Regions from separate parts of the Streptomyces sp. NBC_00490 genome, predicted to be linked through region 1. Evidence: riboswitches for the same ligand, from Rfam matches in the RefSeq annotation. Region 1 holds a riboswitch; each other region holds the start of a gene.
What was found. Region 1 has a riboswitch for cyclic di-AMP ahead of OG381_RS23000 (M23 family metallopeptidase). Riboswitches for the same ligand answer to the same signal wherever they lie in the genome.
Positions count from the first base shown of each region.

Region 1 (3,361 bases):
TGCGGACGCGATGGGCGCCGCCACCGTCGGCCGGGCCGCCAGCCACGCCAGGGCCACCGTCGCCACCGGCACGCGGTGGGCCTCGGCGATGTCGTCGAGGGCGGCGAGGACCTTGCGGCCGCGTTCCGTCTCCAGGTGCTTGCCGGCACCGGCGGCGCGGGCGCCCTCCACCACCTCGCCCTCGCGGTACTTGCCGGTGAGGAACCCGGAGGCCAGCGCGTAGTACGGGACGGCGGCCAGTCCGGTCCGTTCGGCCAGGTCCTGGAGCTCGCCCTCGTACGTCTCGCGCGAGACCAGGTTGTAGTGCGGCTGGAGCGCCACGTACCGGGCCAGTCCCTCGCGCTCGGAGAAGGCGAGGGACGCCTCCAGGCGCTCGGCGGAGATGTTGGACGCGGCGATGTGCCGCACCTTGCCCGCCTTCACCAGTTCGTCGAGCGCGCCGATGATCTCCTCGACCGGCACTTCCACCTTGTCGAAGTGGGTGTAGTACAGGTCGATGTGGTCGGTGCCGAGGCGGCGCAGGGAGGCGTCCGCCGCCGCCTTGATGTTCGCGGCCGTCAGGCCCTGGAAGTCGGGGTGCTGGCTGACCTTCGTGGCGATCACGACGTCGTCGCGGTTGCCGCGCGCCTTGACCCACTTGCCGATGATGGTCTCGGACTCACCGCCGACGTTGCCGTCGACCCACGCGGAGTACGCGTCCGCCGTGTCGACGAAGTTGCCGCCCGCGGCCGCGTAGGCGTCGAGTACGGCGAAGGACTGTGTCTCGTCGGCGGTCCAGCCGAAGACGTTGCCGCCGAGGGAGAGCGGGAAGACCTCGAGGTCGGACGTGCCCAGCTTGCGAAGAGAAGTCATGTACGGGGTCAACGCCGGTGCGCGGACCGCTCTTCCGGAACGGCCGCAAAGTCTCCGTAAACAAGCGGAGGCAGGCGCTCCTGAACCGGTGACGGAAAAACCGGCGGCCCTGACGTCGGGGGGTGTGCGTCAGGGCCGCCGGTGGATCAAGAAAAACTCAGGGGGTGAGCCCCTTGCTCCGCAGCCACGCCATCGGGTCGATCCCGGTGGACGCGCCGCCCGAGTGGACCTCGAGGTGCAGATGCGCGCCGGTGACGTTGCCGGTCGCACCCACGCGCCCGATCACATCACCGGTGTTGACCTTCTGGCCCACGCTGACGCTGATCGAGGACTGGTGGGCGAACCACAGCTCGGTGCCGTCGTCGAGGGTGAGGACGGTCTTGTAGCCGTACGACCCGTCCCAGCCGGCCTGCGTGATGGTGCCGCTGTGGATCGCCTTGATGAGCGTGCCCGTGGGAGCCGCGAAGTCGAGACCCGTGTGGTACCCGGAGGACCACAGGGAGCCGGCCTGACCGAAGGTCGAGGTGATCGTGTACGAGGAGGTCGGCAGCGTGAACTGCTTCGCCAGCGCGGCGAGCCGCTTGGCCTCGGCGGCCTTCTCGGCCTCCGCCTCCGCCTTCTTCTTCGCCTCGGCGGCGTCGTCCGCGGCCTTCTTCAGCGCGGCGGCCTCGGCCTTGGCGGCCTCGTCGGCGAGGGCGCTCTGCGTGGCGAGCTGCGTCTTGTTCTCGACCTGCGTCTGCTGGCTCTCGGCCTGCGCCATGATCCGGTTGCGCAGCGTCTCGCCTGCGCCGGTGCCGGAGTCGGAGAGGCTGACCTGGGTCTTGTCCGTGACGGCCGTGGCGGCGGCCGTGGGGGCCGCGGCGAGGTCGCTGAGCGCGGTGGCCGAGCCCTGCGGTGCCTCCTCCTCGCCGGACACGAACGGAAGGTCGGGCATCGAGATGGAGACCGGCGGCTTGCCGGTGTTGGCGCTGGCCATGCCGGCCCCGCCGACGGCGGCTATGACACCGACGCCCAGGACGGTGGAGCTGCGGGCGAATCCCCCGCTGCGCTGCTTGGCGACCCGATGCTTGCCACGGACCGGTCGGATGGAGTCCTCGTTGGGATTCCACTCCTCCCGCGGACCCTCGTCGTGGTGGTAGCTGCCGTAGCCGAAGACATCGGTGGTGCTGCGCTGGCTCGGCACGTACGGGGCCTCGGGGGCAGGCCGGTTTGACGCCACGTGGGCGTGCTCCTTTCCTTCCTTCTCGCCTACCGGGTTAGCTGACGGGTTCGGAGCAGGAAGGTCTCCTACGCGCGTATACCGGCCGTGAGTTCACGGCGGCATCCGCGCGATTCACCCCAGGGTGGTGGTTCCCCGGCTCCCTTGCGGGATTAAGCGCGTGAGCACGGAGCCGTCTCTTGTGACGGCTGGGACGACCGCGCTGCGTTATCGAACGTTAATAGACCCGGACCATGGATTCCAAGCTGTTCTGCTTGATCATTAACCTTTTTCCGCTGGACGTACGGGTCCATGAGCGGTGAAAAACGGGCGAGTTGACCGCCCTCCGGTAAACTCACAGGTATTGACTGTATGTCAGTTGTTATGCGGAGGGCACTCACCCGATCACCCCACGTGATAAAGCCCCCCAACGGTCACGGCCGTCGTACGGCGAGCAGCGCCATGTCGTCCGTCATGCCGCCCCCCGTGTGCCGGCGCACCTCCCCGGCGAGCGCGGACAGCAGTGCCCCGGGAACCCGGAAGGCGCGTCCCGCGAGCCGTGCCGCCGGATCGTAGAACTCCCCGTACCGGTCCCGCGCCTCGGACAGCCCGTCCGTATACAGCAGCAGCGTGGCCCCGCCCGGGAAAACCGCCTCCTCCGCGCGGTCGGGCCAGCTCCCCAGCTCGCCCATGCCCAGCGGCAGCGCGGGCTCGGCGGCGGGCAGCGCCCGCACGGTGCCGTCGGGGCACAGCAGCAGCGGCGGCGGATGGCCGCGGTTGAGGACCCGCACCACCCCGTCGCCGTGCGGCAGTTCGGCGAGTACGACGGTGGTGAACCCCTCGACGGCGTCGAGCCCCTCGCGTCGCCTGCCCTCGCGCGCCAGCGCCCGCTCCAGCCGCCGCGCGACCGCCTCCAGCGTCGGCTCCTGCTCGGCGGCCTCCCGGAACGCCCCGATGACGACGGCAACCGCGGCCACCGCCCCCATGCCCTTCCCTCGCACGTCCCCCACCACCAGCCGCACCCCGTACGGACTGTCCTGCACCGCGTAGAGGTCCCCGCCGATGAAGGCGTCCCGCTGCGCGGCCTCGTACCGGACCGCGATGTCGAACCCGCCGATCCGGTCGTCGGGCTCGGGCAGCACCGCCCGCTGGGCGGCCTCGGCGATCTGGCGCTGGGAGGCGAGCCGCTGGTCGCCGCGGAGCACGACCCGGTTGAGGACGGCGGCCAGCACGGCGACGACCGCCACGGTGAGCGCCTCGGTGAGGGTGTCGGCGTCCAGCCGGAAACCGAACCGCATATGGACGGCGAAG
Region 1 is NZ_CP107869.1:5,095,109-5,098,469, forward strand. It holds gene OG381_RS22995 (aldo/keto reductase) at 1-852, opposite strand, end outside; gene OG381_RS23000 (M23 family metallopeptidase) at 1,010-2,071, opposite strand; cyclic di-AMP (ydaO/yuaA leader) riboswitch at 2,083-2,240, opposite strand; gene OG381_RS23005 (PP2C family protein-serine/threonine phosphatase) at 2,485-3,361, opposite strand, start outside.

Region 2 (3,361 bases), 1.1 Mb from region 1:
CAGCAGGATCGTCGTCGCGTTCGGGTAGTCCTCCTCGAACTGGAGGATGTTGCGGATCGTCGCGCCGCGGAAGGCGTAGATCGACTGGTCGGCGTCGCCCACGACACACAGTTCGGCGGGCGGGATGTCGAACTCGGCCGGGGGGACGTCGACGGGGTGCTCGCTCGTCCCCACGAGCTCGCGGACCAGCGTGTACTGGGCGTGGTTGGTGTCCTGGTACTCGTCGACGAGGACATGCCGGAAGCGGCGGTGGTAGTGCTCGGCGACGTCCGGGAAGGCGCGCAGCAGATTGACCGTGGTCATGATCAGGTCGTCGAAGTCGAGCGCGTTGGCCTCCCGCAGCCGCGCCTGGTACATGGTGTAGGCCTGGGCGAGGGTCTTCTCGAAGCCGTCGGTGGCCTGGGCGGCGAAGTCCTCCTCGTCGATCAGCTCGTTCTTGAGGTTGCTGATCTTGGCGCTGAAGGACTTGGGCGGGAAGCGCTTGGGGTCGAGGTCGAGGTCTCGGCAGACCAGGGCCATCAGACGCTTGGAGTCGGCCGCGTCGTAGATCGAGAACGACGACGTGAAGCCGAGCCTCTTGGATTCCCTCCGCAGGATCCGCACGCACGCGCTGTGGAACGTCATCACCCACATCGCGTTCGCGCGCGGGCCGACGAGCTGCTCGACGCGCTCCTTCATCTCGCCCGCGGCCTTGTTGGTGAAGGTGATCGCGAGGATCTGGCCCGGGTGGACATTCCGCTCGGCCAGCAGGTAGGCGATGCGGTGGGTGAGCACCCGCGTCTTGCCGGAGCCGGCGCCGGCCACGATGAGCAGCGGGGTGTCGGAGTGGACGACGGCCGCGCGCTGGTTCTCGTTGAGACCCTCGATGAGCGCGGCCGCGTCCAGGACGGGGCGCGGGGCACCGTCGCGGTAGTACGCGTCCCGGTCCGGCGGCACGTCGAACCTGCCGCCGAACAGGTCGTCCGGAACGGGTTCCGGTACGTGCTCGTCCTCGGGCGGTGGCGGGGGCTCTTCCTCGCGGCCCTTAGGGGCCTGGAGGTCCGCCAGGAAGCTGTCGTCAAAGAGGCTGCTCATCGCTCTCCGAGTCTAGGGCTCCCCACTGACACCCCGCCGCCGCCCCGAGAACATGGGCCGGTCCCGTCACCCTCCATCACCGTCCCGCCACGCTTCGCGACGGAACGGGCGGAGATGTTTACCTTGCGCCCACAATGCGCACAAGTCGGCGCAGATCACTCCGTATGCACCAACGCGAGCAACGCCCTGATCCAAGGTCACGAAAATGTATCGGGCCTATCGGACATCAACCTTCACAGGGGCCACACCCGTTGGCTACCGTTCCGGAAGGCCGTACGACCCCCACCGGCGAACGTCGCCGGGCCGCGCGGCCTCCGCCGAATCCGGACCGCCGCCGCGCACCCGGAACCGGGGACCCACCGAACTTGGGGTGAATCGGCCGACTCCCTTCCCGGGAAGGGCCGTAGGGCAACCCTTCCGAACCACCCGCCCGAACCCGACAGCTAACTCGGTAGGCGGAGCATGGAAGGAGTCGCCGACCTTGGCGTCGCACCGCAAGCCGCCTCCCCCGGGTACGCGCGTAGCCGGCATACGCACCCCCGCTCTCGCCACGGCCGCCCTCACCTCCGTGGCCCTGCTCTCCCAGACGGCCACCGCCGCGCCCTCGACCGATGACAAGCCGAGCATCGAGGAAGTCGAGAAGAAGGTCGACGACCTCTACCGCCAGGCGGAGTCGGCGACCGAGAAGTACAACTCGGCCAAGGAGAAGACCTCCAAGCAGCGCAAGGAGGTCGACACCCTCCTCGACGACGTCGCCCAGCGCACCCAGAAGCTCAACGAGGCCCGCGAGGAGCTCGGCACCTTCGCCGCGGCCCAGTACCGCACCGGCGCCTCCGCGCCCGACACCGCGACCTTCCTGCTCGCGGACTCCCCGCAGGACTACTTCGACCAGACGCAGCTGATGGGCCGTATGACGTCCCGTCAGAAGGACGCGGTCGACGACTACGTCACCGAGCAGTCCGCGACGTTGAAGAAGCGCCAGGAGGCCACCGACAGCCTCGAGACGCTCTCCGAGTCGCAGGGCGATCTGAAGACCGCCAAGGCGACCGTCCAGCGGAAGCTGTCCGCCGCGCGCGAGCTGCTGTCGCAGCTGACCGCCGAGGAGAAGGCGCGCCTCGCGGCGATCGAGAAGCAGAAGCAGGAGGAGGCCGCCCGCAAGGCCGCCGAGCTGGCGAAGCAGCAGGCGGCCGAGCAGAAGGCGGCGCAGGAGGCGGCCGCGGCCGAGGAGTCGGCGGGCAGCTCGTCGTCCACCTCGGAAGCCTCGGAGGTCTCGGACTCCTCGTACGCCACGAAGGCCGAGAAGGCCCTCGCCTTCGCCCGCTCGCAGGTCGGCAAGCCGTACGTCTGGGGCGCCACCGGCCCCGACTCCTACGACTGCTCCGGCCTCACGCAGGCCGCCTGGAACGCCGCCGGCATCTCCCTCCCCCGCACCACCTACGACCAGGTGAACGCCGGCACCACGGTCACCCTCGCGGGCGCCCGGCCCGGCGACCTCGTCTTCTTCTACGACGACGTCACCCACGTCGGCCTCTACATCGGCAACGGCAAGATGATCCACGCGCCGAAGCCGGGGGCGTACGTGCGCGAGGAGTCCATCTACTACGACGGCGAGTCGGCGATCCACAGCGTCGTACGTCCGGCCTGATCCGCGGCAGGGCCCTGGCGTCAGTGACCGCCCCGGTTCTCGACGCAGGGCCCCTCGCCGGGCTGGGGCTCGGCGTAGACGCCGTGCACCTCGCCGGTCAGCTCGTCCTTCGTCACCCGTCCGGAGACGCACACCACGCCCGTGTAGACGGCGTAGTACCCGTTCCCGACGGAGACGCCGTGCTTCTCACCGCACCCGACCCGCCGCAGCGCCGCCTCGACCCGCTCGTCGTCGAAGACACCGAACTCCCCCGATCCGCCCTCCTTCCGGACCTTCGCCAGCTCCGCCAGGATCAGCTCGGCCGACGCCTGCCCGCCGGCCTGCTGCTCGGCGCTCAAGGACGCCCGCATGCGGTACGCGTGGTTGTCGGCGTAGTTGGGAGGAGCGTCCCCGGGCCCGTCCTGCCGCCCTCCGTCCGGGGCGGAGGGTGAGGGGGAGGAAGGCAGGGCGGTGGGCGTCGCCGTGGACTGCGCGCACTTCGGCGGGGGCGGATAGGAGGGGGTCGGAGTGGCCGCCCCCGCGGCACCGGCTCCATCGGCCGCCCCACCTCTTTGACTCCCGCATGCGGTGAGGGCGACCGCCACAAGGGCGAGGGCAACTGATCGTCTGAGAGCCATGCCCAGAGTCTGCCGCCCGACGCCG
Region 2 is NZ_CP107869.1:6,215,003-6,218,363, reverse strand. It holds gene pcrA (DNA helicase PcrA) at 1-1,074, opposite strand, end outside; cyclic di-AMP (ydaO/yuaA leader) riboswitch at 1,380-1,547, shown strand; gene OG381_RS28435 (C40 family peptidase) at 1,556-2,719, shown strand; gene OG381_RS28430 (hypothetical protein) at 2,740-3,336, opposite strand.
Region 2: another riboswitch for cyclic di-AMP. It lies ahead of OG381_RS28435 (C40 family peptidase); the one in region 1 lies ahead of OG381_RS23000 (M23 family metallopeptidase).

Region 3 (3,361 bases), 2.3 Mb from region 1:
CGAGGAGATCGTCCTCGCCTCCGACGCCGAGGGCGCGGACGCCGCCCTCGACCGGCTGGCGAAGCTGGTCTCCGAGGGTCTCGAGGAGCTTCCCGAGACCGTCTGATTTACCGGGGCCGACTGATTCACGGCACCACAGAAGGGCTCGTCCGAATTTATCGGGCGAGCCCTTTGCATTTCCCGTTCACAGGCAGCGGAAATAGTCCCCCGCGAATTACTGCCTCTTTGTATACGGCTCTTGTGTTAATGCCGCAGGCTCGGCATGTTTACGGGATGTTGCGAGTTCCTCACACGCTCCGGCCGATCTCCCGCGCCGTTGAATCGGAGCCGGTGCGCGGCGGTCGAGCGCTCGGTGTGCAGAGCGGTGACCGCCCGCGCGCGCTCCCCGTCGCCGCGCGCCACGGCGTCGACGATGGCGCCGTGCTCCGCCCAGGACTCGACGGGGCTGACCGGGGCGTCCACGGCGTACATCCAGGAGATCTTGTGCCGCAGCTGGGTCAGCATCGAGGTCAGCGCGGGGCTGCCGGAGGCCTGGGCGAGCGTCTCGTGGAACCAGCCGCCCAGGGACCGCAGGTCATCGCTGTTGCCCCGCCTGGCCCGCTCCTGACCCAGCCTCACCAGACCGCGCAGGACCTTCAGGTGCGCCTCGGTGCGCCGCTGGGCGGCCCGGGAGGCGCCCAGGGGCTCCAGGAGCATCCGCATCTCCAGCAGGTCGGCGGCCTCCTGCTCGGTCGGTTCGGCCACGCACGCGCCCGCGTGGCGCCGCGTCACCACGAAGCCCTCGGCCTCCAGGGTGCGCAGCGCCTCCCGGACGGGAACACGGGAGACCCCGTAGCGACGGGCGAGGAGTTCCTCGGTGAGGCGGCTGCCGCGCTCGTAGACACCGGCGACGATGTCGTCCCTGATCGCGGTGCATACCGAGTGCGCCGGAATACGCATGACCGACCTCCGCCTTAATCCCCGTGAAACGTCGATGATTGACGTGTGTTCAGTGACTCTATTGCAAAGAGCGGGAATTTCCGATGGCGGGCCGGAATCCATGGATATTTTTTGGACAACAGGGCGACAGAAACGGCAAAACCCCGGCTCGGTGAGCCGGGGTTTCAGAAGATCTCGCGGTCCGTCGTCAGACGTTCACGCCATGCGAACGCAGGTAGGAGACCGGGTCGATGTCCGAGCCGTACTCCGCGGTCGTGCGGGCCTCGAAGTGCAGGTGCGGCCCGGTGACGTTGCCGGTCGCGCCGGAGAGGCCGATCTGCTGGCCCGGGGTGACCGTCTGGCCCACCGAGACACCGATGGACGACAGGTGCCCGTACTGGGTGTACGTGCCGTCGTTCATCTTGATCACGACGTTGTTGCCGTACGACCCGCCCCAGCCGGCCTCGACGACCGTGCCGGAGCCGACCGCGTGGACGGAGGTGCCGGTGGCGGCGTGGAAGTCGACGCCGGTGTGGCTGCCGGAGGACCAGACGCCGCCGCCGGCCTTGTAGCCGGTGGAGATGTACGAGCCGGATATCGGGGCGACATAGCTGTTGAGGCGCTTGCGCTCGGCGGCGGCGCGGGCGACGCGCTCCTTGGCCTCGCGCTCCTTCTCGGCCTTGGCGGCGGCCTTCTTGAGCGCCGCCTCCTCGGCCTTCTGGCGGGCCTTCTGCTCGGCGGCCTCGATGGCCGCCTGCTGCTGGGCCTCGGCCTGGGCGTCGATCTGGGCGGCGACCGAGTCGCCGATGGTGACGACCGGGGTGAGGCCGGTCTGCTCGGCCGCGGGCTCCGCTGCGAGGGCCGGGGCAGCGAGGGTGCCGATGACGCCGGTGGTGGTGAGGGCCGCGACCCCCGCCACGTGGGCGGTGGTGCGCTTCATCCTGCTGGGACGACGGTGCTTCCCGGTGGCGCGCGTGAACGCCATGTGGTGGCTGGTCCTTTCCTTCCTTCTCGCCTACCGGGTTAGCTGACGGGTTCGGAGCAGGAAGGTCTCCTACGGACCCCCTCGCTGCGCGCGCGGGCGTCCGATTCACCCCAGGGACTACATGAATGTGGGTCCCCGGCTCCCCTGGCTCGCGCCGTACGGGGACTCGGCGATGGCTGTCCGGTGCCGCGGGCGCGGCGCACTGCCTGACGAACAGCCCGGATGACGCTAAGCGGGACGACTTTCAATCCCCAAACGGATCAGGGGTTTTGTAGCGCATGCCACAGGGCAGACAGGCAACCTCTCCCCTAATTCGGACATTAAGGGGCCCTGGTGACGCGTCAGTCACCAGGGCCCCTTCACGCGCGTGCCGCTACTCCGCGGACACGACGCTCACTTCACCGATCCCGAGGGCCTCCACGGGCGCCTTGATGGCCGACGCGTCGCCGACCAGGATCGTCACCAGCCGGTCCACCGGGAAGGCGTTGACGGCCGCCGCGGTGGCCTCCACGGTGCCGGTCGCGGCGAGCTGCCGGTACAGCGTGGCCTGGTAGTCGTCGGGCAGGTGCTGCTCGACCTGGTCGGCCAGCGTGCTCGCGACGGCCGCCGCGGTCTCGTACTTCAGCGGGGCCACGCCGACGAGGTTCTGCACGGCGACGTCCCGCTCGGCGTCGGTCAGCCCCTCCGCGGCGAGGGTGCGCAGCACCGTCCACAGGTCCTCCAGGGCCGGACCGGTGTTCGGGGTGTCGACGGAGCCGCTGATGGCGAGCATCGCGGCGCCCGTCCCGTCGGGGGCGGACCTGAGGACCTGCCCGAACGAGCGCACGCCGTAGGTGTAGCCCTTCTCCTCACGCAGGACGCGGTCCAGGCGGGAGGTGAGGGTGCCGCCGAGGCAGTACGTGCCGAGCACCTGCGCGGCCCACACCCGGTCGTGCCGGTCGGCGCCGATCCGGCCGATCAGCAGCTGCGTCTGGACGGCACCGGGGCGGTCCACGATGACGACACGGCCCGTGTCGTCGGCGGTGATCGGCGGCACCGGACGCGGCTCGGCCTGGGAACCGGTCCACGAGCCGAGGGTGTCGGAGAGCAGCGCGTCCAGGTCGATGCCGGTGAGGTCACCGACGACCACGACGGTGCCGGTGGCCGGGCGGACGTGCTTCTCGTAGAAGGCGCGTACGGCCGCGGAGTCGATGTTCCGGACGGTCTCCTCGGTGCCCTGGCGCGGGCGGGACATGCGCAGGTCCACCGGGAACAGGGTCCTGGAGAGCTCCTTGGCGGCCCGGCGGGAGGGGTTGGCCAGCTCGTGCGGGATCTCGTCGAGGCGGTTGGTGACGAGGCGCTCGACCTCGCTGTCCGCGAACGCGGGCGCCCTGAGGGCGTCGGCCAGCAGACCGAGCGCCTTGGGCAGACGCGACGCCGGGACCTCCAGGCTCAGCCGTACGCCGGGGTGGTCGGCGT
Region 3 is NZ_CP107869.1:7,414,232-7,417,592, reverse strand. It holds gene OG381_RS33935 (HPr family phosphocarrier protein) at 1-106, shown strand, start outside; gene OG381_RS33930 (GntR family transcriptional regulator) at 244-939, opposite strand; gene OG381_RS33925 (M23 family metallopeptidase) at 1,127-1,903, opposite strand; cyclic di-AMP (ydaO/yuaA leader) riboswitch at 1,917-2,085, opposite strand; gene OG381_RS33920 (M16 family metallopeptidase) at 2,277-3,361, opposite strand, start outside.
Region 3: another riboswitch for cyclic di-AMP. It lies ahead of OG381_RS33925 (M23 family metallopeptidase); the one in region 1 lies ahead of OG381_RS23000 (M23 family metallopeptidase).